DNA from 3 places in the Methylobacterium sp. Gmos1 genome. Region 3 is predicted to be linked to each of the others. Evidence: predicted binding sites of a transcription regulator. Region 3 holds the regulator's gene; each other region holds the start of a gene.
What was found. The regulator PhoB, encoded in region 3, activates phosphate uptake and scavenging genes when phosphate is short. The targets are predictions, from matches to a motif close to TGTCATNNANCTGTCAT.
Positions count from the first base shown of each region.

Region 1 (10,184 bases), on a different contig from region 3:
GCGAGCTCGGGGTCCTGCTCACCTCGATCATGGTGGCGGGGCGCTCCGGCTCGGCCTTCACGGCCGAGATCGGCTCGATGCGCATGCGCGAGGAGGTCGATGCGCTGCGCGTCATGGGCCTCGACCCGATCGAGATCCTGATCGTCCCGCGCATCATCGCGTTGATGCTCGCCCTGCCCATGCTGGCCTTCCTCGCCGATCTCGCGGCGCTCGCCGGCGGCGCGCTGACCTCGTTCCTCTATGGCGGCCTGTCGCTCGAGGCCTTCACCTTCCGGCTCCAGAATGCGATCGGCTTTCGCCATCTCGCCATCGGGCTGATCAAGGCGCCGTTCATGGCGCTCATCATCGGCATCATCGCGTCGGTCGAGGGGTTCATGGTCGAGGGCTCGGCCGAGTCGCTCGGCCGCCACGTCACCGCCTCAGTCGTCAAGTCTATCTTCATGGTCATCGTCCTCGATGGGCTCTTCGCGGTGTTCTTCGCGGCCATCGACTTCTGAGCGAGGCGGCCCCCACCCTTGTCGATCGCAAGCCCCACCCACCCGGCGCATCCGAGCCGCGACGCGATCATCCGCGTGCGCGACCTCGTGGTCGGCTTCGGCGACCGCACGGTGCTCAAGGGCCTCAACCTCGACATCCGCCGGGGGGAGATCCTGGGCTTCGTCGGCCCGTCCGGCCAGGGCAAGTCGGTGCTCACCCGCACGCTGCTCGGCCTCGTGCCGAAGCGCTCCGGCACGATCGAGGTCTTCGGCGAGGACGTCGACCGCCTGACCCTCGCCCAGCGCCGGGTGATCGAGCGGCGCTGGGGCGTGCTGTTCCAGCAGGGCGCCCTGTTCTCGGCGCTCACCGTCAAGCAGAACATCCAGGTGCCGATGCGCGAGCACCTTAAGCTCTCCGAGCGCCTGCTCGACGAGTTCGCCCGGCTCAAGATCGAGATGGTGGGATTGAGGCCCGACGCCGCCGACAAGCTGCCCTCCGAATTGTCGGGCGGCATGATCAAGCGCGCGGCGCTCGCTCGCGCGCTCGCCCTCGACCCGGAGGTGCTGTTTCTCGACGAGCCGACCTCGGGCCTCGACCCGATCGGCGCCGGCGAGTTCGACGAATTGGTGGCGACGCTCCAGCGCACGCTGGGGCTCACCGTGTTCATGGTCACCCACGACCTCGACAGCCTCTACACCGCCTGCGACCGCATCGCGGCGCTCGGCGACGGCCAGATCATCGCCGAGGGGCCGATCGACGCGATGCTCGCCTCCGACCACCCGTGGCTGCGCTCCTACTTCCACGGCAAGCGCGCCCGCTCGATCGTGGTGCCGGAGGCTCATGCCCCGGGCGCCGTCTCATCCCGCGGACTTGTGGAGGGCATTGCCTGATGTGCGTTCCCGCACCCTGCATCGACCGGGCCTTCCTTAAGCTTGGCAAGTCTAGGCTCGGCAGGACTGGCCATGCCCCCCGGGCGTTCGTTCCGCTCCCCGTCCCGCACGCGCACGGAAACCGCTGAGGCATGGAAACCCGCGCCAACAACGTCCTGATCGGCGCCTTCACGCTGGCGGTGATCGCGCTCGGCTTCGTCTTCGCGTTCTGGCTGCGCGGGAACTCCGCCAACCAGGCCCGGATGCCGGTGCGCATCGTGTTCTCCGGCGGCGTCGGGGGCCTGGCCAAGGGGGCGGTCGTCACCTTCAACGGCATCCGCGTCGGCGAGGCGACCGACGTGCGGCTGCTGCCGCAGGACCCGCGCCGGGTGACGGCGATCATCGAGGTCAACCGCGGCACGCCGTTGCGCGTCGACACCCGCGCGCGCCTCGACATGACGATGCTGACCGGCGTCGCCTCGATCGCGCTCGTCGGCGGCAGCGCCGACGCCGCGCCGCTGGCGCCGACCAGCAACGATCCGGTGCCGACCATCTACGCCGACGCCGCCGACATCCAGGACCTGATGGCCGCCGCCCGCACCATCGCGCAGCGCGCCGACGACATGCTCCAGCGCCTCGACCGGGTGGTCGCCGGCAACGAGGGCGCGATCAACCGCACGCTCGCCAACGTCGAGCGGTTCTCCAAGACTCTCGGCGACAGCGCGCCCGCCCTCGACGCGCTGACGAAGGCCGTGGACGGCCGCAAGCTCGCGAGCCTGATCGACAACGCCGACAAGTTCTCGGCCGCACTCGCCGCCGCCTCGCCGGACGTCCAGGCCGGCGTGCACGACGCACGCGCGCTCGCGGGCAAGCTCAACGCCTCCGCCGACCGGCTCGACGCGGTGCTCAAAGGCGCCGAGGGCTTCCTCGGCTCGGCCTCGGGGGATGCCGGCAAGAGCACCTTCGCGGAGGTGCGCGACGCCGCGATCTCGATCCGCGAGGCGGGCCGCGCCTTCCGGGTGATGTCGGAGAACCTCGACAAGCGTACCGCCACCCTGACCTCGAGCGTCAGCCGCCTCAGCGGCGCCGGACGGCGCGAGGTGCAGACCCTCTCGACGGACGGCCAGCGCACCCTCAACAGCCTCAACAGCGCCGTGCGCAACATCGAGCGCGACCCCTCGCAGGTGATCTTCGGCGGCAAGCCGTCGTTGCCCGAATACAACGGTCGCTGATCATGTTGCAGCGCGGCCTCGCGGCGGTTGCACCCGCGCGCCCGGCCGGGCGTTGTCCCCTCGTCCCTGGTCAAGCTTCCGGGCCCGCCCGGGTCCCGCCTTCCGGTCCGCCCGCTCCCATGCTCCTCACGGCCCCCTCCCCGCGTCGCGCTCCCGGTGCCCTCGCCGCCGGCTGTCTCGCGGCTGCCCTGGCCCTGCTCCTCGGCGCCTGCGGCAGCGGCGCCGTGCCGACCACCTTCGACCTCACCGCCCTGCCCGGCGCGGCCCGCAGCGGCGCGGCGCGGCGCTCGATCGTGGTGGCCGAGCCGGTCGGCCTGCAACCCTTCGAGGCCGACCGGATCATCGTGCGCGAGCCCGGCGGCGCCGTGTCCTATCTCGGCGGCGGCCAGTGGGCCGACCGCCTGCCGCGCCTCGTCCAGACCCGGGTGATCCAGAGCCTCGAGAACGCCAACCGGCTCAAGTCGGTCAGCCGCCCCGGCGACAAGGTCGCGGCCGACACGATCCTGATCACGGAGCTGCGCGCCTTCGACATCGATGCCGGCACCCGCGAGGCGGTGGTCGATCTCTCGGCCAAGCTGATCCAGGAGAGCAGCGGCACGGTGGTCGCCGCCAAGGTGTTTCAGGCCCGGGTCCCGGTGGCGGGGGTGAACGCCCCGGTGGCGGCGAACGGCCTCGACCGGGCGCTGTCGCTGGTGCTGGCCGACCTGGTGCGGTGGATCAACGCCGGGGGGTGAGGGCGGGCAGCCTCTCCCTTTTCACCAACGAATTGTCTTCCTCTATCCTAACGCTCGACCTCATCCTGTGATGCCCACGCAGTGGGCCTTGAAGGAGTCCTCCCGAGGTCTCGGTGGTCCCTGGAGGCCTCCTTCGAGGCTGCTGCAAGCAGCAGCACCTCAGGATGAGGGCGCGGGTTGGAGAGGCAGGCGCATGAGAACCGTGACCATCGGCGTATCCGGGATCGCGGAGGTCCAGGGCCGGTTGAGCTCGGCGTTCCGCGGCGAGCCGCAGGGCGCCTTCATCTCCTTCGCCTCGGTCGATCTGCTCTGGACCGTGATGACGCCGCGGCGCTGGGAAGTGCTGCGCGCGCTCGTCGGCCGCGAGCCGCTCTCGCTCTCCGTCCTCGCGAACCTGGTCGGCCGTGACGCCGACGCGGTGCGGGCCGATGTCGAGGCGCTGAGGAAGGCCGGCGTCGTCGAGGCGGGACCGGAGGACCGGATCAGCTTCCCGTTCGATTCGGTCCATGTCGACTTCACGATGGGACGGGCGGCCTGAGCCCTCGGGTCCCCTACTCCATCACCGCCGCCTTCATGATCACCACCATGAAGGCGCGCCCCGTGCCCTCGCTGATGCAGCGCACGGTGTGGGGCCGGTCGCAGCGGTAGCGCAGGGTCTCGCCGGCCCGCGCCCGCTGGACGGCGCCGGCCACGTCGACCTCGAACTCGCCCTCGGTGACCGACAGGCACTCGACCGAGCCGCGCTGGTGGGCGTCGGAATCGAGCACCCCGCCGGGATCGGCCGAGAGGTCGTACCATTGCAGCCACTCGACGGTCTTGATCCAGCCGATGATCGCGAGCCGCATCCGGCCGTCGTCGGAGACCAGGATCGGCGTGTCGGCCCGGGACGACTTCTCGATGAAGGGCTCTTCGTCGCCGGTGGCGAGCACCCGCTCGATCGAGACGTCGAGGGCCTGACTCAGGCGCCAGATCGTCGCGAGCGTCGGGTTGGTCTCGTTGCGCTCGATCTGGCTGATGATCGACTTCGCCACGCCCGACTGCTCGGCCAGTTCGGAGAGCGACAGGTTGTAGGCCTTGCGCAGGCGCTGGATGGTCTTGCCGAGCTGCCCCGACAGCACCTGCGCCCCACTCATCAGGTCCTTGGGGCGTTCCCGCCCCCGCTCGACGCCCATCGCCCGCCCTCGAACCCCGCCGGATCACCGCCGAGCGTTCCGCATACCGAACGCCCGTACGCTCCATCAAACGCAATCGCCGGGGCGGCGCAAGGGTTCATGCGGCCGCGCGGGTCGATTCCGGCGAATGACGCGTCAGTTCCACCAGGCGTGGAAGTGGTGCACCGGCCCGTGGCCGTGCCCGATCCGGATCCGGTCGGAGGCGGCGAGCGCGGCGCCGAGATACGCCTTGGCCGCCTGCGCGGCGTCCGGCAGGGCGAGGCCGCGGGCGAGCCCGGCGGCGAGCGCCGCCGACAGGGTGCAGCCGGTGCCGTGGGTGTTGCGGGTCGCGATCCGCGGTCCCTCCAGGCGCAAGGTGCGGTCGTCGGGCCCGACCAAGAGGTCGACGCTCGATGGGCCGGCCGCGTGGCCGCCCTTCATCAGCACCGCCCGGGGCCCGAGCGCCAGCAGGCGCCGGCCCTGGTCGAGCATCGCCGCCTCGTCCCCGGCGATGCCCTCGCCCAGCAGCACCGCCGCCTCGGGCAGGTTCGGCGTCAGCACCGCGGCGTGCGGCAGGAGCTTGCGGCGCAGCGCCTCGACCGCGTCGTCGGCGAGAAGCCGGTCGCCGCTCGTCGCGACCATCACGGGGTCGAGCACGAGCGGCAGGCCGGCGGCGTGGCGGGCGAGCCCCTCGGCCACCGCGGCGATCACGGGCGCGCGCGACAGCATCCCGATCTTCACCGCCCGCACGTCGAGGTCGGTGAAGACGCTCTCGATCTGGCGCGCGACGAATTCGGGCTCGACGTCGTGGATCGCCTGCACGCCGCGGGTGTTCTGGGCCGTGAGCGCGGTGATGACGCTGGCGCCGTAGACGCCGAGCGCCGAGAAGGTCTTGAGGTCGGCCTGGATGCCGGCGCCGCCGCCGGAATCCGAGCCCGCGATCGTGACGGCGATCATGCGTGGTCTCCGATCGTGCGAAGCCCGACCATGCCGGGTCCGCTCATGCCGCCCCTCGCGCCGCGAGCGCCCCGTCGATCACCGCGCGCAGGTCGCGCGCCCGGGCCTCGACGTCGCGGCCGGTACCGAACAGGGCCGAGATCAGCGCGATCCCGTCCGCCCCCGCGCCGATCGTCGCGGCGGCGTTGCTGCGGTCGATGCCGGCGATCGCCCCGACCGGCAGGCCGCCGCCGCGGGCGAGGCGCGCGCGGAACACGATGCGGTTGAGCCCGTCGAGCCCGACCGGGGGATCGGGATTGTCCTTGCTGGTGGTGGAGAAGACGCCGCCGATGCATGCGTAATCGACCGGCAGCCGGTAGAGCTCGTCGGCTTGTGCCGCGTTCTTGACGGTGAGCCCGACGATCGCCCCGCGGGGCAGGAGGCGCCGGGCGTCGGCCGGGTGCAGGTCTTCCTGGCCGAGATGCACGCCCTCGACCCCGGCGGCGAGCGCGAGGTCGACCCGGTCGTTCATCAGGAGCGGGACGCCGGTGCCCTGGAGCGCCGCGTGGATCCGGCGCAGGCGCGCCACGGTCTCGCGGGCGTTGGCGATCGTCTTCTCGCGGTACTGGAGCAGGGTGCAGCCCCCGGCTGCGGCCTGCGCCGCCATGCGGGCGAGGTGATCGGCATCGCCGCCGCAGACCCCGACATCGAGGAGGCCGTAGAGCCGCAGGTCCACCGGCACGGTCGCGTGCCCGCCATCGGTCGTCACGGGCGGGCTCCCGCGTCATGCGGGCGGGGGCGTGCGGGCATCGGGGCGCTTCCCTGCTGGGCCCGGGATCCCGGGCCGATCGTTCGGTCTCCCGGAGTAAGGGCGGGCACGCGCGGGCGTCAACGGCCCGTCGTCAGCCCGCCCGCGCCCCGCCGGCCGCCTCGCGCGCCCGCTCCACCACCAGGCGCCGCTCGCGCCAGACCACGAACACGCCGGCCGCCGCCACGATGCCGCCGCCGACCGCGATCGAGGCCGTGGGGAGCTGCCCGAACACGAACCAGCCGATCAGCACCGACCACAGCATCGTGGTGTACTCGAAGGGCGCGACCAGCGAGGCGTCGCCGTGGCGGTAGCTCTCGGTGAGCAGGATCTGGCCGATGCCGCCGAGCACGCCGACGACGACGAACAGCGCGAGGTCCGACCAGCCGGGCATCCGCCAGCCGAGCGCCACGGTCGAGAGGCCGAGCAGCGAGGTGAACAGGAAGAAGTACAGCACGATCGCGCCGGTGCGCTCGGTGCCGGTGAGCTTGCGCACCTGGATCGTCGCCGCCGCCGAGCAGCACGCGGCCAGGATCGCGAACAGCGCGCCCGTCGCGCCGCCGCCCGCAGCGCCGCCGAATTCGAGGTGCGGGGCGAGCGTGATCAGCACGCCGAGGAAGCCGACCGAGACGCCGGCCCAGCGATAGGCCTGGACCCGCTCGCGCAGCACGACCGCCGCCAGTACCACCACGAGGAGCGGCGAGGCGTAGCCGATCGCCACCGCGTCGGAGAGCGGCAGGAAGGACAGGCCGGCAAAGCCCGCGAACATGCCGCAGGCGCCGATGATGCTGCGCAGCACGTGGCCCTTGAGGTTCTTCGTCGCCACCGCCTCGCGCACGCTGCCCTGCCAGCGCAGCCACATCAGCAGCGGCGCGATGGCGATGAAGGAGCGGAAGAACACGATCTCGCCGGTGGGGAACCGGTCGGCCAGCGTCTTGACGCCGGCGGACATCAGCGTGAAGGCGAGCGCCGAGAGCACCTTGAGCCCGATGCCGAGATACGGCCGGGCGGCCGCGCGCCCCGACGCGCCAGATCCGGTGACCGACCGGCCGGGGACGACGAGGGGGGCTGCCATGGGCGGGGCGCTTTTCTTGGGTTCGGGGGAGTGGTCGCGGTCGCGCGGGACGCGACCGGGCGTCCGTCAGAACCACGAATCGACACGGCCGAGGTAGAGGCGGTCGCGGGCGGCTGACCTGCGCAATCGGCATGATCCAGTTTAAGCCTCCGCAAAGGAATTCGAGTCCCGGTCCCCGGCCCAGCTTCCGTGCCCGGTGCCCGCGTCATCAAAGTGATACGCGAATAGGGTTTGGCTGGCGCGAGACGCCGCCATGGAGATTGCACGTGTCCGAGGACGCCGACGCGCTGCGCGTGCGAACCCTGTTCCTCTCGGATATCCACCTGGGAACCAAGGGCTGCCAGGCCGAGCTGCTGCTCGACTTCCTGCGGGAAGTGGATGCCGACGAGATCTACCTCGTCGGCGACATCGTCGACGGCTGGAAGCTGCGCTCGGGCTGGTACTGGCCGCAATCGCACAACGACGTGGTGCAGAAGCTGCTGCGGAAGGTGCGCAAGGGCTCGCGCCTCGTCTACGTGCCGGGCAACCACGACGAGTTCCTGCGCGACTTCCTCGACATGCATTTCGGCGGCATCGAGGTCCAGGACCAGGTGCTGCACGAGGCGGCGGACGGCAAGCGCTACCTCGTCATCCACGGCGACCAGTTCGACCTCGTGGTGCGCCACGCCCGCTGGCTGGCCTTCCTCGGCGACGGCGCCTACTCGGCGGCGCTCTTCGTCAACACCCATCTCAACTGGGTGCGCCGGCGCCTCGGCCTGACCTACTGGTCTTTGTCGGCATGGGCCAAGCTGAAGGTGAAGAACGCCGTCAACTTCATCGGCCGCTTCGAGGAATTCTTGATCGCCGAGGCCCGCCGGGCCGAGGCCGACGGGGTGATCTGCGGCCACATCCACCACGCGGCGAGCCGCATGGTCGGCGACATGCACTACCTCAATACCGGCGACTGGGTCGAATCCTGCACCGCGGTGGTCGAGCATTACGACGGCACGATGGAGGTGATCCGCTTCGCCGAGTGGAAGCGAACTGAGGCCGGGACCCCGACGCCCCTGGCCGCGCGCAGCCGCCCGGCCGCCCCGGTCGAGGTCGTCGCCGATCTCGCGCCCGCCGCCCGCGCACCCCTGCCCCCGGTCGCGAACACCCGGGCGGTCGCGTGAGGCTCCTCGTCGCGACCGATGCCTGGCACCCCCAGGTCAACGGCGTCGTCCGCTCCCTCGAGCACATGGTCGCGGCGGGGCGCCGGCGCGGCCACGACCCGGTGATGCTGACGCCCCTCGACTTTTCCAGCGTGCCGCTGCCGGGCTACCCCGAGATCCGGCTGTCGCTCGTCACCGCCCGCGGCGTCGCCGCCCGCTTCCCCGCCCTGGCGCCGACGCACGTCCACATCGCCACCGAGGGGCCGATCGGGCTCGCCACCCGCCGGGTCTGCCTGGCGCAGGGGCGCCCGTTCACCACGAGCTACCACACCCGCTTCCCCGAATACCTCGCCGCCCGCCTACCGGTGCCGGAGCGCTGGAGCTACGCTTGGCTCCGACGCTTCCACTCCGCCGCGAGCGGCACGATGGTGAGCACGCCCTCGCTGGAGCGCGACCTCGCCGGGCGGGGCTTCACCCGGCTGATGCGCTGGAGCCGCGGCGTTGACACCGATCTCTTCCGCCCCCGCGACGGCGAGGCGCCGCCCGCCGCCCTCGCCGGGCTGCCGCGCCCGTTCTTCCTGTTCGTCGGGCGGCTCGCGGTGGAGAAGAACGTCGAGGCGTTCCTGCGCCTCGGCCTGCCCGGCACCAAGCTCGTCGTCGGCGACGGGCCGGACCGGGCGCGGCTCGCCGGCCTCGATCCCGGCGCGCGCTTCCTCGGTACCCTCACCGGCGAGGCCCTGGCCCGGGTCTATTCGGCTTCCGACGTCTTCGTCTTCCCGAGCCTCACCGACACCTTCGGCATCGTGCTCCTGGAGGCGCTGGCGAGCGGCCTTCCGGTGGCGGCCTATCCCGTCACCGGCCCGCTCGACGTGATCGGCGGCACCGGTGCGGGGATCCTCGACCACGATCTCGGCGCGGCGTGCCGCGCGGCGCTCGCGATCCCGCACGAGGCCTGCCGGGCGGAGGCCCTGCGCTACACCTGGGAGGCGAGCGCCGACCAGTTCTACGGCAACATCGAGGCCGCCCATGCCGAGGGGCTGCCGGCGCCGCAGCGGCGGCCGGGTTTGGTGCGGGCGCTGCCGGGCGAGGCGCATGTGCCGCGGGTGGGCGAGGGATAGGCGACGGGCACGCGGGCCGACGTCGCTCTCCGGCATTCTCAGGCTCGTCGTTCAAGATCGCCTGCTCTATGCTGATAGACACGCTCGAGCGGATCGGGTGGTACCCGTCTGCCAAGAAAGCGGGCGTGCCTGGCGGAGCAGCCCTGCTTGTGGAAGATCGCGTCTGAAATCTAATGCCGACGGTCGTTGAAAACGACCTTTGATTCCGTTCTCGAATATTCGAGATGGGTCGGCAGCCTCGTCGATCTCGGGCCTGTCCGAGATCGAAGTTGATGCGTCAGCATCTTAGGCCGTTGGTATAGGTAGAGCCGCCTCTTACAGTGCGGGAGTCCTGTCGGTAAGCGCGCCCGGGGGCGCAGCCAAACCGCTCGCCGGCGTCATGCGGCTTCTACCTCCTGATCCAAGCCGAGCGCCGCCAGCCGCACCGTCTTCGGCAGCAGGTGCGTCCCAGCCTCGTAGTAGCGCCACATGCGCGGGCTGACGCCGAGCGCCGCCGCAGCCTCGGCCTGGGACAGCTTCGGGACGCGCCCTTTCCGCCACGCCAGCAGCCACGCCGCGCCCTGCTCCAATGCCAGCCGCCAGAGCGTGTCGGCGCTGATTTCCATGTCGTCGGACCAATGAGCGTTCCACCCCCACTCACCAACCTCGACG
Region 1 is NZ_JBSNCC010000002.1:277,586-287,769, reverse strand. It holds gene ACS5PV_RS04455 (ABC transporter permease) at 1-497, shown strand, start outside; gene ACS5PV_RS04450 (ABC transporter ATP-binding protein) at 516-1,367, shown strand; gene ACS5PV_RS04445 (MlaD family protein) at 1,499-2,578, shown strand; gene ACS5PV_RS04440 (ABC-type transport auxiliary lipoprotein family protein) at 2,698-3,312, shown strand; gene ACS5PV_RS04435 (HVO_A0114 family putative DNA-binding protein) at 3,506-3,850, shown strand; gene ACS5PV_RS04430 (helix-turn-helix domain-containing protein) at 3,864-4,484, opposite strand; gene thiD (bifunctional hydroxymethylpyrimidine kinase/phosphomethylpyrimidine kinase) at 4,620-5,420, opposite strand; gene thiE (thiamine phosphate synthase) at 5,464-6,168, opposite strand; gene ACS5PV_RS04415 (DMT family transporter) at 6,302-7,282, opposite strand; gene ACS5PV_RS04410 (UDP-2,3-diacylglucosamine diphosphatase) at 7,549-8,436, shown strand; gene ACS5PV_RS04405 (glycosyltransferase family 4 protein) at 8,433-9,533, shown strand; gene ACS5PV_RS04400 (DUF2442 domain-containing protein) at 9,911-10,184, opposite strand, start outside.
Region 1: a site for PhoB is predicted at 7,486-7,502, ahead of ACS5PV_RS04410 (UDP-2,3-diacylglucosamine diphosphatase). Genes of this name have one in related genera too.

Region 2 (10,184 bases), on a different contig from region 3:
CACCGAGCTGCCGGTGATCGCCGCGGTGGTGGCCTCCCGCGCGCCGGCGCGGGCGACGCTCGGCCTCGACTACTACATGTTCTCGCGGCCCAGCGTGCCGGTCCATCTCGACGACGCGCTGGCGACCCCGAGCGGCCGGCTCTCCGCCCTGATGGGCAGCGTGCTCGGCCGCTACGCGCTCGCCGACAGCCGGCTCGCGGCGGTCGAGGGTGGCGACGATCCGGGCGCCTGGACCGAGGGAGGCTACCGCATCACCCCACCCCTGCCGGCGGCGCTGACGCTGGAGAACGACGCCACGCGCCGGCGCACCACCGCACCGTTCCGGCCTGAGACCCTGGCGGGCCTCGACCTCGCGCTGGAGCGGTTGTCGGGCACCGACCTGATGGTCTACCTCTCGCCGGTGAGCGACGCGCAGCGCCGGGTGCTCGCCGATCTCGGGCTCGCCGACGATTTCTCGCGCTGGCGCGAGGCGGTGATGGGTCTTTGCGCCGCCCGCGGGCGGCCGGTCCTCGACCTCACCGGCCTCGGTGATCCCTATCCGTTCGATCCCGCCGCCGGCTCGACCCCCGCCTGGCTCGACAACCTGCACTACACGCCGCTGATCGGCCGGCAGGTGCTGGAGCGGCTGGGCCTGCGGGGGACGGCGGGGCGGTGAGCGGCGCCCGCCCCCCTGCCCCACCTTTGAAACCCTCCGGCCTGCGCCGCCACCGCGCCCTCGTCGCCCGCCTCGCCGCCGGCCCGGCGCCCGACGCGGTGATCCTCGGCGATTCCCTCGCCGCCGGCTGGCCCGGGCCGGATCTCGACCGCGCGACCGGCCGGCCCACCCTCAATCTCGGCGTCCCCGGCGACCGGGTGCAGACGACCCGCTGGCGCCTCGCCGCGATGGCGGCTTTCGCCATCAGGCCACACCTCGCGATCGTGATGGTCGGCACCAACAGCTTCGCGGACGGCGACAACCCCGAGACCATCACCGCCGGCCTTGCCGCCCTGCTGGCGTCCCTGCGCGCCGCCTGGGCCCCACCGACGCTCGTGCTCGCGACCCTGCCGTGGCGCGCGAGCCCGCCCGGTCGCAGCGAGGCCGACCGTCTCGCGTTCAACACCGCCATCGCGGACCTCGCCCGAGCCGAGGCCCTGCTCCTCCTCGATTGCGACGCGGCGCTTGGTCCCGATCCCGCCACTGGCCTCGAGGCCGACCGGCTCCATCTCAACGCCCACGGCTACGCCGCGCTCGGTGCCGCCCTCGGATCCCTGCTGCGCACCGGCTGAGTGTCTCTCACGAAACTCCCGGTCACCGGCGTCGCGCGATGGGGCGGCGCCAGCGCAGCGGGAGTTTCGTGAGGTGCACGGAATCGCTCGCCGCCGTCATCGGATCGTCACGAGAGCGGCCGACACGCAGGCCATTCCCCGACAGGACAGGAGCCCCGCCCGATGGACTTCCACCGCCGCTTCACGGTGCTGATGTGCACGCCGGCCTTCGATCCGGACGACCTGGAGGGCGTGCGCGTCAACCAGATCGTTGCGGCGGTCGAGCATCGCGGCTTCGAGGTAGTGCGGGCCCGGCGGGTCGAGGACGCGGCGATCGCGGTGCAGACGGATGCGGCCGTCGGCTGCCTGGTGGTGGACTGGGGCAAGCGCGGCCTCGACGGCAAGGCGGCGGCGCTCATCGACATGATGCGCAAGCGCGGCCTCGAGATGCCGATCGTCATCATGGTCCGGCGCAAGCGCCTGGAAGACATCCCGGTCGAACTCCTCGACTTCATCGACGGCTACATCTTCCTCGCGGAGGAAACGCCCGAATTCATCGCCCGCGGCCTCGTCAGCCGGGTGACGCAGTACGCCGAGACCCTGAAGACCCCGTTCTTCGGCGCGCTGGTCGACTACGCCGAGAAGGGCAACCAGCTCTGGACCTGCCCGGGCCACAACGGCGGCATCTTCTACAACCGCTCGCCGATCGGCCGCATCTTCGTCGAGCACTTAGGCGAGGCGATCTTTCGCGACGACCTCGACAACTCGGTCCTCGACCTCGGCGACCTCCTGACCCACGAGGGTCCCGCGCTCAAGGCGCAGAAGGAGGCCGCCCAGATCTTCGGGGCGGAGAAGACCTACTTCGTGCTCAACGGCACCTCGGCCTCGAACAAGATCGTGCTGTCCTCGCTCGTCGCCGAGGACGACCTGGTGCTGTTCGACCGCAACAACCACAAGGCGGCGCATCACGGCGCGCTGTTCCTCGGCGGCGGCATCCCGATCTTCCTAGAGACCGACCGCAACGCCTACGGGCTGATCGGCCCGATCTTCCACGAGGCGCTGGACGAGGACAAGATCCGCCAGAAGATCCGCACCAACCCGCTGGTCAAGGACCGCGAGGCGTGGCGCCGCGAGCGCCCGTTCCGCGTCGCCGTCATCGAGCAGTGCACCTATGACGGCACGATCTACGACGCCCGCGAGATCGTCGCGAGAATCGGCCACCTCTGCGACTACATCCTGTTCGACGAGGCCTGGGCCGGCTTCATGAAGTTCCACCCGCTGTTCCAGGGCCGCTACGCCATGGGACTGACGGGACTGGACGAGACCTCGCCCGGCATCATCGCGACGCAATCGACCCACAAGCAGCTCGCGAGCTTCTCCCAAGCCTCGCAGATCCACACCAAGGACGGCCACATCCGCGGCCAGACCCGGCGTGTCGAGCACAGGCGCCTCAACGAGAGCTTCCTCGTCCACGCCTCGACCTCGCCGTTCTACCCCCTCTTCGCCTCCCTCGACGTCGGCGCCCAGATGATGAAGGGGCGCTCGGGCATGATCTTGTGGGACGACACGATCCGCCTCGGCATCGAGTGGCGCAAGAAGGTGCGGGCGATCCGCAAGGAGTTCGAGGAGAACGAGCGCGACCCCAAGCGCCGCTGGTTCTTCGACCCCTTCGTGCCCGACATGGCGACGGGCGCGGGCGGCGCCGAGGTGCCGTGGGAGAGCCTGCCGACCGACGAGCTCGCCTCCGACCCGCGCCACTGGGAGCTGAAGCCGGGGGCCGGCTGGCACGGCTTCACCCACGTCGCGTCGGGCTACGCCATTACCGACCCGAACAAGCTCACGGTGCTCACCCCCGGCTTCGACCGGCGTACGGGCGAATATGCCGAGCACGGCGTGCCGGCCCCGATCGTCGCCCAGTACCTGCGCGAGAACCGCATCGTCGCGGAGAAGAACGACCTCAACTCGCTGCTCTTCCTGCTGACGCCCGGCGTCGAATCGTCGAAGGCCGGCACGCTGATCTCGGGCCTCGTCGCCTTCAAGCGCCTGCACGACGACAACGTGCTGCTCGAGGAGGCGATGCCGGAATTCGTCCGGCGCCGGCCGCAGCGCTACGGCGGCGTGCGCCTGCGCGACCTCTGCGCCGATTACCACGACTTCCACCGGCGATCGGGCACGTCGGCCCTCCAGCGCAAGCAGTTCATGCCCGAGCACCTGCCCGAGATGGTGATGCCGCCGAAGGCCGCGGCGCAGATGCTGACGCGCAACAACGTCGACTTCGTGCCGATCGCCGAGGCCGAGGGGCGAATCGCCACGACGCTGATGCTGGTCTATCCGCCCGGCATCGGCACGGTGCTGCCGGGCGAGCGGTTGGATGAGCGGGCCAAGCCCATGCTCGACTACTTCAAGATGTTCGAGGCCGCCGCCAACCTGTTTCCGGGCTTCGAGGCCGAGATCCAGGGCGTCTACCGCCAGGTCGAGCCGGACGGGCGCATCCGCTTCTACACCTACGTGCTGCGGGAGGGCCGCTGATGGACACGGTCGCGGGCCAGCCCGGGATCGTGATCCGGCCGTCGACCGACGCGGACGTGGCGGCGATGATCGAGATCTACGAGCACCACATCCGCCACGGCGTCGGCGATACCGGCGACTTCGAGGAGGACCGGCTGGTGCCGGACGACCTCAAGCGCCGGCGCAAGAACATGCGCTCGAAGCGCCTGCCCCACCTCGTGGCCGAGCGTCACGGGGTGGTGGCGGGCTACGCCTACGCGGTGCCGTTCCGCAAGCGGCCGGCCTACCGCTACACCCTCAAGCACTCGATCTACGTCCATGCCGGCCACCTGCATGCCGGCATCGGCCGGCGCCTGCTGCCGGCGCTGATCGAGGCCTGCGCGGCGGGCGGCTACCGCCAGATGATCGGCTACATCGACGCCGAGAACGAGGCCAGCTTGCGCCTGCACGAGGCCTGCGGCTTCACGCGCGTCGGCCACCTGCCGGCCGTGGCCTACCGCCACGGCCGCTGGGCCGACAGCGTGATGGTGCAGTGCCCGCTCGGCACGGGGTCGTCGGACCAGCCCTCGACCTGGCGGCAGGAGGCGGTGGCGCAAGGTGCGAGGGCGCCGTTGCCGCTGGGGTGAAGGCGGAGTTGGTCTTGTGAGTTTCGCAAGCAGTCCGATGTAGAGCGCTTCCCCTCTCCCAGACGGGAGAGGGGATCCCGCGCTTTACTCCCACGGCGTCAGATGGGCCAAATTCACGCTACCCCGGCACCACCGGCGTCTTCCCTGCCGGCAGCCCGGCCAGCACCGACTCGTCGATGTTCAGGTGCGCCCGCACCAGCGCGTGCGGCGTCAGCTTCATCCACTGGTTCAGCGACACGTCGGCGTAGAGCGGGCTGCGGAATAGCTCCAGGAAGCGCAGCGGCGTCGACCCGGTATTCTCGATGTAATGCCCCATGGCGAAGGGCACGTAGCCGACGTCGCCGGCCTGGTAGTCGAAGGTGCGGGCCTTCGATTCCGAGCCGAACACCGTCATCCGGCCCTGGCCCGAGAGGTAGTACTGCCACTCGTCGCCGTTCGGGTGCCAGTGCAGCTCGCGCAGGCCGCCGGGCTCCAGCTCGACGAGGGCCGCCGCGATGGTCTTCGAGGCCGGAAAGACCTTCGAATCGGTGATGCGGACGCTGCCGCTCTTCGTCCGGATCGGGTCCTGCGCCAGCATCCGGTGGCTGAACGTGTCCGGCACCGGGCCGGCGCCGCCCATCCGGTCGCCGGCGAGCGGCCCGGGCATCGGCGCCGGGAAGATGTAGAGCTCCTTCTCGGGGATCCGGGCCAGGGCCTCCTCGGGCACCCCGAAGTTCTTCGCCAGGATGTCGCGCGGGGTGTGGGCGAGCCAGTCGGTGATGAGGAAGGTCGAATCCTCGGAGAAGTGCCCATCGTCGAAGACGAGCAGGAACTCGCAGCCGTCGACATCGCTCTCCAGCCCCTGGATCGAGTGCGGGATGCCCGACGGGAAGTACCAGAGATCACCCTCGCCGACGTCGTCGACGAAGGTGCGGCCCATCTGGTCGACGGCGGTGATGCGGGCGCGGCCCTTCAGCATGTAGGACCACTCGGCCTCCTTGTGCCAGTGCATCTCGCGGGCGACGCCGGCCTTGAGGCGCATGTTGACGCCCGCCATCGCGGTCGAGATCGGCAGCTCGCGCACCGTGGTCTGGCGCGCCCAGCCGCCCTCCTCCAGGCGCATGTGGCTGTCGGTGAACGACCATTTGAGGTTCGGCATCGTGCCGTGGTCGGTCTTCGGCGGGCGCGTGGTGAACGGCTCCTCGGCCTGGCGCGCCGGGTTCGTCGGGCCGATGATGTCCGCCCCGTCCTTGCCGCGGATCGGCGTCGGGCCCGACGGAGCCGGTCCTGACGGAGTCTGCGCGCTGGCGGCGGTGCCGACGAGGCCGGCGGCCGCGGCGGCCAGGGTATCGCGACGGGAGATGAGCGGCATGGGCGGTCTCCACCTTTAGGCGGGGACAAGCCCTCACGGCCCCGCATGGCGCCCGACAATGCTCCGCCCGGCGACGGGTTCCGCTCGGTCACCGACGCCGGATGACGCGGGACCGGCGGCCTCCCATCACTCCGCCGGCTGGTGGCGGCCTGCCTCCCCGTCCGGCCGGCTCGCCGGCAGGCGGCCGCGGCGCAGCGACAGCACGAGCCGCGTCGCCCCGGTCCCGAGGCGGTCCATGTAGAGGTAGAGCACCGGCGTGATGAACAGGGTGAGGAGCTGGGACACCAGAAGCCCGCCCACCACCGCGACGCCGAGGGGCTGGCGCAGTTCTGCGCTCGCCCCGTGGCCGATGGCGATCGGCAGGGTGCCCATCACGGCCGCCGCCGTCGTCATCATGATCGGGCGGAAGCGAAGCGCACAGGCCTCGCGGATCGCCGCCGCGGGCGTCCAGCCCTGCTCGCGCTGGAGCACCAGGGCGACGTCGATCATCATGATGGCGTTCTTCTTCACGATGCCGATCAGCATCAGCACGCCGATGATCGCGATCACCGAGAGGTCCATCCCGTAGAGCTGGAGTGCGCCCAGCGCCCCGATCGCCGCCGCCGGCAGGCCGGTGAGGATGGTGAGCGGGTGGATGAAGCTCTCGTAGAGGATGCCGAGCACGAGGTAGATGGTGATGACGGCCGCCGCCAGGAGCAGACCCTGGTTGGCCAGCGCGTCCTGGAACACCTGGGCGGTGCCGGCGAACGTCGTGGTGATGGTGCCCGGTACCCCGAGCGTGTCCTTGATCTCGGCGATGCGGTTGACCGCCTGGCCGAGCGCCACGCCGGGGGCGAGGTCGAACGAGATCGTCACCGCCGGCAGGAGGCCGAGCTGGTTGATCGAGAGCGGGCCCGGCACCCGCGTCACGCTCGCCACCGCCGAGAGCGGCACCAGCTTGCCACTGGCGGAGCGCAGGCGGATGTCGTCGAGCCGGTCGGCGGTCCAGTTCAGGCGCGGGTCGAACTCGGTGATGACCTGGTAGCTGTCGGCGGTGCCGTAGATGGTCGAGACCTGGCGGGTGCCGAAGCCGGTGTAGAGCGTCTGGCGGATCTGGTCGGAGGTGATGCCCAGCGCCTGCGCCTTGTCGGTATCGACCGTGACCTTGGCCTGGAGCGCAGCGTTCTGGAGGTCGCTGGTGACGCCCGCGAAGGTGGCGCGGTCGCGGGCCAAGGCCTCGGTCAGCCGCTCGGACCAGCGCTCGAGATCGGGCCGGTTCAGGCCCTGCACCACGTACTGGTACTGGCTCTTCGACTGGCGCCCGCCGAGGCGCAGGTTCTGCACCGGCGTGATGAACGAGGTCAGGCCCGGCACCGCGGCGAGATCACGGCGCAACTCCGCGATGGTTTTGGCAAGCGGCGGGCGCTGGTCGCGGTCCTTCAGTTCGACGAAGAACGAGCCCTGGTTGAGGGTGCCGGAGAAGCCGTTCGAGCCCGCCCGGCTCACCACGTGCGCCACCGCCGGGTGGCGGGCGAGGATCACCTCGGCCTCGTGCTGGAGGGTGCTCATCGCGTCGAAGGACACGTCCTGGCCGGCTTCCGACGCGATCTGGAGCTGGCCGATATCCTCTGAGGGGAAGAAGCCCTTGGGGATCACCACGAACATCCAGGCGGTGAGCGCCACACTGGCGAAGAACACCATCAGAACCGCGAAGGGCCAGCGCAGGCAGAGATCGACCCCGCGCTCGTAGGCGCCCTGCATTCGGGCGAAGCCGCGCTCGAACAGGTTCTTCTTCTGGCCATGGCCGGCGGCATCGGCCGGCAGGCGGGCGGCGAGCATCGGGGTCAGCGTGATGGAGATCACCGCCGAGGCGACGATCGCGATCGTCACCACGATGGCGAACTCGTTGAAGATGCGCCCGACGACGCCGCCCATCAGCAGGACGGGGATGAACACCGCGATCAGCGAGATGGTGATCGACAGGATGGTGAAGCCGATCTCGCCCGCGCCCTTCAGCGCCGCCTCGAACGGCTTCATCCCCTCCTCGACGTGCCGGACGATGTTTTCCAGCATCACGATCGCGTCGTCGACGACGAGGCCGACCGCGAGGGTGAGGCCGAGCAGCGAGATGTTGTCGATCGAGTAGCCGAGCAGGTACATCGCCCCGAAGGTGGCGATGATCGAGATCGGCACCGCGATCGACGGGATCAGCGTCGCGGCGAGCCGCCCGAGGAACAGGTAGATCACCGCGACGACGAGCACGATGGTGAGCGCCAGCGTGAACTGCACGTCGTGCACCGCCTCGCGGATCGAGACCGAGCGGTCGTTGACGACGTCGATGGTGCCGCTCGCGCCCAGCTGCTCCTGGAACTTCGGCAGCATCGCGCGCACCCGGTCGACCACGTCGACGGTGTTGGCGTCGGGCTGGCGCTGGACGGCGAGCACCAGGCCGCGGGTGCCGTCCTTCCACGAGGCGATGCGGTTGTTCTCGACCGAGTCGATGACGCGGGCGACCTCGCCGAGGCGCACCGGCCGGCCGTTGCGCACCGCCACGATCACGTCGCGGAACGCGTCGGCGTTCATCAGCTGGGTGTTGGTCTGGATGGTGAGGTTCTGGCCCCTGCCCTCGACCACGCCGACCGGGGTCGAGGTGTTGGCGTTCTGGATCGCCGCCTGGACCTCGTCGACGCCGATGCCGCGGGCGGCGAGCACGTTGGGATCGAGCTGGACCCGGACGGCGAACTTCTGGCTGCCGAAGACCAGCACCTGGCCCACGCCCGTGATGGTGGAGAGCGAGGGCGAGATCACCGTCTGGGCGAAGGCGTCGAGCGTCGGCAGCGGCGTCGTCTCGCTCGACAGAGCGAGCAGGATCACCGGCGCGTCGGCGGGGTTGAGCTTGCGGAAGCTCGGCGGGATGGTCAGTTCGATCGGCAGCCGGCGCAGGGTCCGGGTGATCGCCGCCTGCACGTCGGCGGCGGCCTGGTCGATGTTTCGCGTCAGCTCGAACTCGACCGTGATCGAGGTGAAGCCCTGGTAGTTCGTCGCCGAGATCGTGGCGATCGACGGGATCGTGGAGAACTCCTTGATCAACGGCGTCGCGACGGACGCCGCCATCGATTCCGGCGAGGCGCCGGGCAGCTGCGCGGTGACCGAGATGGTCGGAAAATCCACGGTCGGCAGCGCCGCCACCGGCAGGAAGCGGTAGGCGAACAGTCCCGACAGCGTCAGGGCGATCGAGAGCAGGATCGTGGCGACGGGCCTGCGGATGAACGGGGCCGAGAGGTTCATGGGGTCACTCGATCCGGCTTGCGGTGCCGGGCGCGGCGGCTTGTGCCTCGGTCGTGTCCTGCGGGCGCTCGCTGACGGGAAGGCCGGGGCGGACCCGGAACTGGCCCTCGACCACCACCCGCTCGCCGCTCTTCAGCCCCTGGGCCAGGGCGGCGCGGCCGTCGCGGGAGGCCAGCACCTCGACGGCGCGGCGCTCGACCGTGCGGTCGGGGCGCACGACCCAGACGAAGCTGCCCTCCTGCCCCGGCTGCACCGCGGCCTGTGGCACCGTGACGGTCCCGGGCCGCGAGCCGAGATCGACCTCGATCCGGACGTACTGGCCGGGCCACAGCCGGTCGTCCTCGTTCGGGAACAGGGCCCAGGCGGTGACGGTGCCCGACGCCTGGTCGACGGCCGAATCGACGAAGGAGAGCCGCCCGGTCGCCAGCACCGCCTCGCCGCCGCTGGGATAGACCCGGACCGGCGCGGTCCCGGTCCGCGCCAGCGCCGAGCGCAACCCGTCGAGGTCGCGCTCGGGGAGAGAGAAGGTGGCGCGAAGCGGCCGCATCTGCGTGATGGTGACGAGGCCGGTGCCGGCCGATTCGTTGCCCTTCACGAGGTTGCCGGTAGTGACGAGCACCTTGCCGAGGCGACCCGAGATCGGCGCCCGCACGGTGGTGTAGTCGAGGCGGACCCTGTCAGCCTCGATCGCGGCCTGCGACGCCGCGACGTTCGCCGCCGCGACCTTGGCCTCGGCGGTGGCGACGTCGAACTGCGCCTGCGAGGCCGACGAGCGCGAGAGCAGTTCGCCGACGCGGCGGACGTCGTTCTGGGTGCGGACCTGGGTCGCCTGGTCGCGGGCGAGCGCCGCCTCGTCGCGGGCGAGCTGGGCACGGATCTCGCGGTCGTCGAGGCGGTAGAGCACGTCGCCGGCCTTGACCACCTGGCCGTCGCGGGCGAGCTGCTCGGTGACGACCCCGTCGATGCGCGGACGCAGGGTCACGCTCGCCATCGGCTCGACCCAGCCCACCGCCGAGCGGGTGAGCGCGAGGTCGGTGACGCCGGCCGCCACCGTGGTCACGACCGGGCGGGAGGCGGCGGGATTGACCGGGCTTGGGGGCGCGGGCGGCACGTAGGCGACCGGCAGGTGCTCCGGCAGGTGCCGGGCGAGGTCCGCCGGCAGCGCCCCCCGGGCCGTGCTCCAGGCC
Region 2 is NZ_JBSNCC010000009.1:4,974-15,157, reverse strand. It holds gene ACS5PV_RS18100 (hypothetical protein) at 1-655, shown strand, start outside; gene ACS5PV_RS18095 (SGNH/GDSL hydrolase family protein) at 652-1,266, shown strand; gene ACS5PV_RS18090 (Orn/Lys/Arg family decarboxylase) at 1,429-3,774, shown strand; gene ACS5PV_RS18085 (N-acetyltransferase family protein) at 3,774-4,379, shown strand; gene ACS5PV_RS18080 (oxalate decarboxylase family bicupin) at 4,498-5,730, opposite strand; gene ACS5PV_RS18075 (efflux RND transporter permease subunit) at 5,857-8,997, opposite strand; gene ACS5PV_RS18070 (efflux RND transporter periplasmic adaptor subunit) at 9,002-10,184, opposite strand, start outside.
Region 2: a site for PhoB is predicted at 1,361-1,377, ahead of ACS5PV_RS18090 (Orn/Lys/Arg family decarboxylase). Genes of this name have one in related genera too.

Region 3 (10,184 bases):
AGGCGGTGATCGCCGCCGACCAGCGCCTCGACGGGCTCCAGCGCGAGATCGAGGAGAAGGCCATCCTCCTCATCGCCCGGCGCCAGCCGCTCGCCGTCGACCTGCGCGAGACGATCTCGGCGATCCGCGTCTCGGGCGACCTCGAGCGCATCGGGGACCTGGCCAAGAACGTCGCCAAGCGCGTCGTGGCCATCGCCGACCAGGTCCAGCTCCAGAAGATCGTCGTCGGCGTGGAGCACATGAACGAGCTGGTCCAGGGCCAGCTCAAGGACGTGCTCGACGCCTACGCCACCCAGGACACCGTCGTCGCCCTCGACGTCTGGGCCCGGGACGGCGGCATCGACGCGCTCTACACCTCGCTGTTCCGCGAGCTCCTGACCTACATGATGGAGGATCCGCGCAACATCACGTTCTGCACGCACCTCCTGTTCTGCGCCAAGAACGTCGAGCGCATCGGCGACCACACCACCAACATCGCCGAGACCATCCACTACCTCGCCACCGGCGAGACCCTGCCGACCGATCGTCCGAAGAACGACCGGTCGAGCTTCGCCACCCTCGACAACCAGACCGAGGTCTGAGGCGGCAGGCCCGCCGGGCTTCCGGTCCGGCGGGCCTTTTCCTGCCATCCATCCTCCGCCGCCCGAAGTAATCCGCGATGAGTACCCGCATCCTGATCGTCGAGGACGAGGAAGCCCTCACCCTCCTCCTGCGCTACAACCTCGAGGCCGAGGGCTTCGAGGTCGACGCCGTCGCGCGCGGCGACGAGGCGGATATCCGCCTGCGCGAGCAGGTGCCCGACCTCGTCCTCCTCGACTGGATGATGCCGGGCCTGTCGGGGATCGAGCTGTGCCGGCGCATCCGCGCCCGCCGCGAGACCGAACGGCTGCCGGTCATCATGCTGACGGCGCGGGGCGAGGAGGGCGACCGGGTGCGGGGGCTCGCCACCGGCGCCGACGACTACATCGTCAAGCCGTTCTCGGTGCCCGAATTGCTGGCGCGGGTGCGCGCGCTGCTGCGCCGCTCGAAGCCCGCCCACGTCGCCGACCTGCTGGTGGCCGGCGACATCGAGCTCGACCGGGTCAGCCACCGGGTGCGCCGCGACGGCCGCGAGCTGCATCTCGGCCCGACCGAGTTCAAGCTGCTCGAATTCCTGATGCAGAGCCCCGGCCGGGTCTTCTCGCGCGAGCAACTGCTCGATGGCGTGTGGGGCCACGACGTCTACATCGACGAGCGCACGGTCGACGTGCATATAGGCCGCCTGCGCAAGGCGATCAACCGTGGCCGCGACAGCGACCCGATCCGCACCGTGCGCGGCTCCGGCTACTCCTTCGACGAGATGTTCGCGCCGGAGCCGTGAGGCTGCCCCTTCGAGACGAACGGAGCAATCTCGACGGCTCGACCATCGGTTGCTCCACCTCCGCGTCATCCCGGGGCCGGGATAGCGGAACCCGGGATGACGCGGCCTCGCCGAATCCCTTCCGGGCGAGCCGCCGGACAGGATTCGTTAGGATTTGAGCGATATCGTCGACGCGTTGGAAGGCATCGCGGCGGAAGCGGCGCGGCGCCGCCTCCGTGTCCTCCGGTGGAACGCGGCCCCTAGCGGAACCCGACGACCTTGCGGTCGCGCCTGCGCTCGGCGGCGGGCTGGTAGGCTAGGCGGCTGTGGTGGGTGCAGTAGGGCAGGCCGGTGATGGCGCGGTCGCCGCAGAAGCGGAAATCGGGCGTCGACGGGTCGCCCATCGGCCAGCGGCACATGAATTCCCGCAGCTCCATGATGGTGACGCGGGCGCTCTCCGGCAGCGCGTCTCCGACAGCGGGCGGCGTGGCCTGATACAGGGCCAGCGCCGGCGGCGCCGGGGCGAGCACCGATGGGGTCTCGCCGGCCGTGCCGGCGGACTCGCCCTCGGCCCGGGGACGGCGGCCGGACGGCGCGGCGCCGTTGGCCTTCACGATGCGCCCGGCGAGGCCGAGGCGGTGGACCTTGCCGATGACGGCGTTGCGGGAGACGCCACCGAGCTCGGCGGCGATCTGGCTGGCGCTGCGGCCGTCGCTCCACAGCCGCTTGAGAAGCTCGACGCGTTCCTTCGTCCAGCCCGGACCCGCATCCATCATCGCCGCCTCCACTCCCCCGACATCACCCATGGAATCGGCACGCAGCCGCGAGCGGCACGCCGTTCGGCCGCGCGGTGAATCCGTCCGATCCTGCTGGTGATCGCCGCCACGCCTGGAGCGGTGGCGACGGGGGTGAACCTACAGGACGGGCTAACACCCGCGCAAGAGTCCGCCCCCCGCCGAGTCGGTTTTTCCCCGCGGCCTCACGGCGGCCGGGACCCGGCCGGGTCGCGCCGCCGGAGCCGGGCAAGGCGCGGCCCTACCGGAGCGCGCCGCGGGCTTACCCTTACCCATCAATGGGTTGCCACGGCGCCCCGGAGAGACCGGCATACCGGGGTACCGCATGATCGCAGGTTGCGCCGTCCTCGCGGCTCCCGACGCGCGGAGGTCGTCGGTGCGGTCTTCGACAAGCGTGGCCGCAGCGCCACGGCCCGGGCCGGCCGGCCGGCGATCGCCGCGCCCCGGAACGTTGCCGGGGGCCGGGGCGGGGCCTATCTTGGAACGACCAACAGGGCCGACGCCAGCACCGACGGCCGCCCCGGGAGACCTCATGCGATCACTCCTCGCGTGCGTCCTGCTCGCGCTCTCGTCGCCCGCGATGGCGGCGGAGGCCGTGCACCTCGCGCCCCACCGCGCCGTCTACGACCTGTCCCTGTCCGGCAGTTCCGGCACCCGCGCGGTCGAGAGCGCCCGCGGCCGGATCGTGTTCGATTTCACCGGCGACGCCTGCAAGGGCTTCGCGCTGCAGTACCGGCAGGTCACGGTGCTGGAGAGCTCGGAGAGCGGCACCCGCACCTCCGATCTGCGCAACACCACGTTCGAGAGCGGCGACGGGCGCAGCTTCCGCTTCCGCACCCAGTCCGACCTCAACGGCAAGGCGGCGGCCCCGGTCGACGGCAATGCCGAGCGCGGCGACAAGGGCCTCGACGTCACCCTCAAGCAGCCCAAGCGCGGCGAGATGGCGGTGCCGGGCGAGGTGCTGTTTCCGGCCGCCCACATGAAGCGGCTGATCGAGGCTGCCCGGGCCGGGCAATCCACTGTCGCCGTCAAGGTGTTCGACGGCTCGGATGACGGCCGCAAGGTCTACGACACCTTGGCGGTGATTGGTCCGCAGCGCGTCGCGGCCAAGCCCGAGACATCAAAGCCCGAGGCACCCAGGCCCGAAGCACCCAAGCCCGCCGCGCCCGATGCGCCGAGAGCCGATGCTCCCAAGCCCGACGCGCTCAAGCCCGCCTCCGCTCCGGTCGAGGCGCCGTTGCGCGAGGGCGCGATGGCGGCGATGCCGCACTGGCCGGTGACGCTGAGCTACTTCTCGCCGGGGGAGGGGGAGCGGACCCCGGTCTACGTCCTCGCCTTCGACCTCTACGAGAACGGTGTCAGCGGCGCGCTGCGCCTCGATTACGGCGAGTTCTCGCTCAAGGGCGAGCTGTCGCGCATCGACCTCATGCCGGAGAGCAAGGACTGCAAGTAGGGCGGCGACCTCCGGCGCCGTCAGCGCGGCTCCCGCTCCGGCGGCTCCTTGCCGCGATGGTCCTTGCCGGGAGGCCCCCCGGCCTGCGGCGCGAAGCCGAGCCCGCGCTGCACGGCGGTCGCGCCGAAGCGCTCGCGCAGGGCGTCGATCGCCGCCGCCCGGCTCGCCTCGCGCACCGCCGAGACGTCGGCGAGGTCGCCGCGGTCGGCGTGGGCCGCGTCGCAGAGATCGCCGGCCCCGACGCCGATCAGCCGGTAGGCGGTGCCGTCGCAGGAGTCGCGCAGCAGCGCCTCGGCCGGGCGAAACAGCCGCTCGGCGACCTGCGTCGGCGCCAGCCCCGAGCGGGTGCGGGTGCGCAGGCGAAAATCCCGATCCTTCAGCTTCAGGGTGACGCTGCCGGCGGCGAGCTCGGCCCGCTTCAGGCGCCGCGCCACCGTCTCGCACAGCCGCCACAGCACCGGCCGCAGGGCCTCGAAGGCGCGCAGGTCCTCCGCGAAGGTGGTCTCGCCCGAGATGCTCTTCGCTTCCCGCCGCGGCTGCACCACGCGCCGGTCCTCGCCGCGCGCGAGCGCCAGGAGGCGGGCGGCGTCGCGCCCGAGGCTCGCATGCAGCCGCTCGGGTGCGATCCGGCCGATCTCGCCGATGCGCTGGATGCCGAGCGCCGCCAGGCGCTCCGCCGCGGCCTGGCCGATGCCGGGCAGGATCCGCACCGGCCGCGGCGCCAGGAAACTTTGGGCCTCCGCCCGGCCGATGATCGAGAAGCCGCGCGGCTTCTCGAGATCCGAGGCGATCTTGGCCAGGAACTTGTTGGGCGCGAGCCCGACCGAGACGGTGATGCCGATCTCCGCCTCCACCGCGCGGGCGAAGCGCGCCAGCGTCACGGCGGGCGAGGCGCCGTGCAGCCGCTCGGTGCCCGACAGATCGAGGAAGGCCTCGTCGATCGAGACCGGCTCGACCAGCGGGGTCAGCGCCTGCATCATCGCCCGCACCTGCCGGCCGACCCGGGCGTATTTCTCCATGTCGGGCCGCAGCACCACCGCGTCCGGGCAGGCCTCGAGCGCGCGGAACATCGGCATCGCCGAGTGCACGCCGCGGATGCGGGCGATGTAGCAGGCGGTCGAGACCACCCCGCGCCGACCGCCGCCGATGATCAGCGGCCGGTCGCGGAGCGAGGGGTCGTCGCGCTTCTCGACCGCGGCGTAGAACGCGTCGCAATCGACATGCGCGATGGCGAGCGTGTCGCGCTCCGGATGGGCGAGAAGGCGCGGCGAGCCGCAGGCCCGGCAGCGCGGGGCGTCGCCCGGCAAGCTCGCCCCGCAATCGCGGCAGAGCGCGCCTCCGCTCACGCCCCGAACTCGCCGGGATCCTCGGGCGGTCCGAGGCGGCGCCAGGCCTGGGTGATCCGCTCGGGCGGCACCTCCAGGGCGGTGGCGCAGGCGAGCAGCAGCTCCTCGTCGGCCACCACGTGGTCGAGGAGGCCGGCGACGAGATCGGGGCTGTCGGCCGCCTGCCGCAGCGCATCCGGCGACAGGCCGGAGCTCTCCATGAAGCGCAGCAGTCGCCCGGGCTCGCCGGTGACGTAGGCGAAGACGCGGCCTCCCAGCGCCTCCGCGGCGGATTCGCTCAGCACTCCGCCACGGGGATCGGACCCCCTGGCAAATCCATCGAATTTGCGTTTCATCAACATGTGCCGCTTAACAGTGTTGCGGTTCCGGTCGCAGCCGGGGTGTGACGCGGCCCGCTGGAGCGCCGGAGACAGTGAGCCATGACAAAGACGGTGCTCATCGTCGAGGATAACGAGCTGAACATGAAGCTCTTCAACGACCTGTTGGAGGCTCACGGCTACGCGACCCTCAAGACGGCCAACGGGATCGAGGCGATCGAGCTGGCGCGCCGGCATCGGCCTGACCTGATCCTGATGGACATTCAGCTCCCCGAGGTGTCGGGCCTCGAGGTCACTAAATGGCTCAAGGAGGACGATGAGCTCAAGAGCATCCCGGTGATCGCCATCACGGCCTTCGCCATGAAGGGTGACGAGGAGCGCATCCGCGAGGGGGGCTGCGAGGCCTACCTGTCGAAGCCCATCTCGGTCGCGAAGTTCCTCGCGACGGTCCGCACCTATGTCGGCGACGAGCGCCAGAGCTGAGCAGAGCTGAGAGGGGCCTGGCCTTCCATGTCGGCACGCGTTCTCATCGTCGACGACCTTTTCCCGAATATTAAGTTGCTCGAAACGAAATTGACCGTCGAGTATTTCGACGTCGTTTCGGCGATGAACGGGCCCGACGCGCTCGCGGTGTGCGAGAAGGGCCTGTGCGACATCGTGCTGCTCGACGTGATGATGCCGGGCATGGACGGGTTCGAGGTGTGCCGGCGGATCAAGTCGACGCCCACCACCGCGCACCTGCCGGTGGTGATGGTGACCGCCCTCGACCAGCCGAGCGACCGCCTGCGCGGGCTCGACGCCGGCGCCGACGACTTCTTGACCAAGCCGATCGACGACACCGCCCTGATGGCCCGGGTGCGCAGCCTGGTGCGCCTCAAGGCGGTGACCGACGAGCTGCGCAGCCGCGCCATGGCGTCGCGGGTCGGCGATCCGCTGGCGGCGGCCGCCGCCGAGACCGGTCACGACGCCAACGTGCTGATCGTCGAGGATCGCCCGTCCTCGGCCGAGCGGCTGGCGGCGGCGCTCGGGCAGTACCACCGCGTCGAGACCGTGGCCTCGCCGCAGGACGCGCTGGAGCGGGTCAAGGCCGGCGAGTACGACGTGGTGCTGGTGAGCCTCGACCTCCAGGACCACGACGGCCTGCGCCTGTGCAGCCAGCTCCGCTCCCTCGACCGCACCCGCACCGTGCCGGTGGTGATGATGGCCGACGCGCACGACAAGGCGCGGATCATGCGCGGCCTCGACCTCGGCGTGCACGACTACCTCGTCCGCCCGATCGACCGCAACGAGCTCGTCGCCCGGGTCCGGACCCAGGTGAAGCGCCGGCGCTTCTCGGATTCGCTGCGCGAATCGGTCCAGGTCTCGATGGACCTCGCGGTGACCGACGGGCTCACCGGCCTGCACAACCGGCGCTACCTCGACAGCTACCTCGGCGGCCTGTTCTCAGAGCCGTCCTTGCGTGACCGGCCGGTGGCGCTGCTGCTCCTCGACATCGACCGCTTCAAGACGATCAACGACCGGTTCGGGCACGATGCCGGCGACGAGGTCCTGAAGGAATTCGCCAACCGCATCCGGGCCCAGACCCGCGGCATCGACGTGGTGGCGCGCTTCGGCGGCGAGGAGATCGTCGTGGTGGTGCCCGATACCGGGCTCGACGCCGCCCGCCAGGTCGCCGAGCGCATCCGCGAGCGGATCGAGGCGGCGCCGTTCCAGGTCCAGCGCGGCACCAGCGCCATCGAGGTCACGGTCTCGATCGGCGTCGCGGCGCGCCAGCCGGAGGATGCCGACCCGGCCCAGATGCTCAAGCGCGCCGACCTCGCGCTCTACCAGGCCAAGCAGGCCGGCCGGAACCGGGTGGTCGCGGCGGTCGCGGCGTGACGGCTAAAGACACCTTGCCAGGTCAGGCGCGGTTTTCCTCCTCTCCCCGCCCGCGGGGAGAGGGCTGTGTTCCCGTTCAGGGAACGCAGCAAGCGGAGGCGAAGCCGGAGCGAGGGTGAGGGGGTCTCGACGAGTGAGCCTCTTCCGGAAACACCCCCTCACGCTCGCCCTGCGGGCTCCCTTGGCACCCGACAAGGGGTACGAAGGCCTCTCCCCGCCCGCGGGGAGAGGAGAAGATCCGCGGTTTTCTTTCACGGTCGGCTCCTCACCTCACTCCGAACCCTACCAGCAATTCCCCGAGCACTCCCGGCATCATCTCCGGCAGGTCCTCCGAGATCAGGCCCGGCCCGTGCCGGCGCGCGGCGGCCGCGTGGAGCCAGACCGCCGCGGCGGCGGCCTCGAAGGTCGCCATGCCCTGGGCGACGAGGCCGCCGATGAAGCCGCACAGCACGTCGCCGCTGCCGGCGGTGCCGAGCCAGGGCGTGCCGTTGGGGTTGATGGCGGCGCGGCCGTCCGGCGCGGCGATCACCGTGTCGGCGCCTTTGAGCACCACGACCGCGTCGAGGAACGAGGCGGCGGCCCGGGCGCGGGCGAGCTTCGAGCCCTCCGCCGGCACCCCCGCCACGCCCCGGAACAGGCGCGCGAACTCGCCCTCGTGCGGGGTCGCGACCGCCTGGGCGCCCCCCGCCGCGATCGTCTCGGCGAGCTCGTCGGCTTTGCCGGAAAAGCTCGTCAGGGCGTCGGCGTCGAGGACGAGGCCGCGGCCGGCTTCCGCGGCGACCCGTACGAGGTCGCGGGTCGGGGCGCCGGTGCCGAGACCCGGGCCGGCGACGATCGCATTCAGGCGCTCGTCGGTGAGGATGTCGTCGAGGTCGTCGGCGCCGTCGCAGGCGCGCAGCATGATCGCGGTGAGCTGGGCGGCGTTCTCCGGCAGCGCCGGCGTCGGCGACAGCACGGTGACGAGGCCGGCGCCGATCCGCAGGGCGCCGCGGGCGGCGAGCCGCGCCGCGCCGGTGCGGTGCGCCGGGCCCGACAGCACCACCGCGTGGCCGCGGGTGTATTTGTGGCTGTCCTCGGACAGCCGCGGGAAGGCGGCGTCCCAGAGTTCGGGGCCGTTGACGTGGACGCTCGCCCCGATCCCCGCCACGACCTCGTCGGAGATGCCGATCCCCACGACCGTGACCGGGCCGCACAGCCGCCGGCCGGGCAGCAGTAGGTGGCCGGGCTTGCGCCGCACGAACGTGACGGTCTCGGTCGCCGTGACGACCGGACCGCGCGCCGCACCCGTATCGCCGTCGAGGCCCGAGGGCACGTCGACGGACAGCACCGGCACGCCGGCCGCGTTGACCCGCGCCACGAGCACCGCGGCGTCGCCGTCGAGCGGCCGCGACAGGCCCGCCCCGAACAGCGCGTCGACGACGAGCGCGAAGCCTGCGGGCTCGCTCGCCGCGGCGTCCGCCACCGGACCGCTCCACCCGGCCGCCGCATCGGCCGCGTCGCCTTTCAGCGCGCCGCGCTCGCCGAGGAGCGCCACCTCGACGGCAAGGCCGGCCTGCGCCAGCAGCGTGGCGGCCACGAAGCCGTCGCCGCCGTTGTTGCCCGGCCCGCACAGGACGAGGATTGGCCCTGCGCTCTCCCTCTGGCCCGCGAGCACCCGGGCCCGCTCGGCGACCGCGGCGCCGGCGCGCTGCATCAAGGCCAGGCCCGGCGTGCCGGCGTGGATCGCTGCGGCATCCGCCCGCCGCATCTCGTCGGTGGTGAGCAGCTCGGTCGCGGCCATCGCATCATACTCCGAGAAGCGCCCGGGCACGGCGGCCATGCCGCGGCGCCAGGCTTGAGAACGGCGGATTGCGCAACAAACGCGCAGCGATTGCTTATTGATTAGGCATTCCCGGTCCGCTCTCGGGAAATCCCCCGTGGCGGTCGGCGCGGCGCGATGCTAGGAATGCCGCCGGAACCGTTGCAGACCAGGCCCGCCCGGCATGAAGAAGATCGAAGCGATCATCAAGCCCTTCAAGCTCGACGAGGTGAAGGAGGCGCTGCAGGAGGTCGGCCTCCAGGGCATCACGGTGATCGAGGCCAAGGGCTTCGGCCGCCAGAAGGGCCACACCGAGCTCTATCGCGGCGCCGAGTACGTGGTCGACTTCCTGCCCAAGGTGAAGCTCGAGATCGTGCTGCCCGACACGCTGGTGGACGGCGCCGTCGAGGCGATCCGCAAGTCGGCCCAGACCGGCCGCATCGGCGACGGCAAGATCTTCGTCTCCTCGATCGAGGAAGCGATCCGCATCCGCACCGGCGAGACCGGCCAGGACGCGATCTGACGGCGACACGATCCGAGGCTCCGCCTTCTCTGCAACGACGAAAACCGCGGCCTGACCCCAGGACCGCGGCTTCATGGCGGCCACAACGCCGTTCTAGGAAGGGATCAGACGAGAATGTCTAAGACCGCGACGGACGTCCTCAAGGAAATCAAGGAAAACGACGTCAAGTACGTCGATTTCCGCTTCACCGATCCGCGGGGCAAGTGGCAGCACGTCACCTTCGACGTGTCGCTGGTCGATGAGGACATCTTCGCCGAGGGCACGATGTTCGACGGCTCGTCGATCGCCGGCTGGAAGGCGATCAACGAGTCCGACATGCTGCTGATGCCGGACCCGGCGACCGCCTGCATGGATCCGTTCTTCTCCGCCTCGACGATGTCGATCGTCTGCGACGTGCTCGAGCCGGTCACCGGCGAGCCCTACGGCCGCGACCCGCGCGGCATCGCCAAGAAGGCCGAGGCCTTCGTCAAGGCGAGCGGCATCGGCGACACCATCTTCGTCGGCCCCGAGGCCGAGTTCTTCGTCTTCGACGACGTGCGCTTCTCCGCCGACCCGTACCACACCGGCTTCAAGCTGGATTCGGTCGAGCTGCCGATCAACGGCCAGACCGAGTACGAGGGCGGCAACCTCGGCCACCGCGTGCAGGTCAAGGGCGGCTACTTCCCGGTCCCGCCGCAGGATTCCGCCCAGGACATGCGCGGCGAGATGCTCGCCGCCATGCAGTCGATGGGCGTCA
Region 3 is NZ_JBSNCC010000018.1:102,680-112,863, forward strand. It holds gene phoU (phosphate signaling complex protein PhoU) at 1-581, shown strand, start outside; gene phoB (phosphate regulon transcriptional regulator PhoB) at 659-1,360, shown strand; gene ACS5PV_RS26125 (GcrA family cell cycle regulator) at 1,600-2,115, opposite strand; gene ACS5PV_RS26130 (cell envelope integrity EipB family protein) at 2,666-3,586, shown strand; gene ACS5PV_RS26135 (DNA polymerase IV) at 3,607-4,932, opposite strand; gene ACS5PV_RS26140 (DUF3572 domain-containing protein) at 4,929-5,216, opposite strand; gene ACS5PV_RS26145 (response regulator) at 5,352-5,732, shown strand; gene ACS5PV_RS26150 (PleD family two-component system response regulator) at 5,760-7,127, shown strand; gene ACS5PV_RS26155 (NAD(P)H-hydrate dehydratase) at 7,393-8,907, opposite strand; gene ACS5PV_RS26160 (P-II family nitrogen regulator) at 9,110-9,448, shown strand; gene glnA (type I glutamate--ammonia ligase) at 9,563-10,184, shown strand, end outside.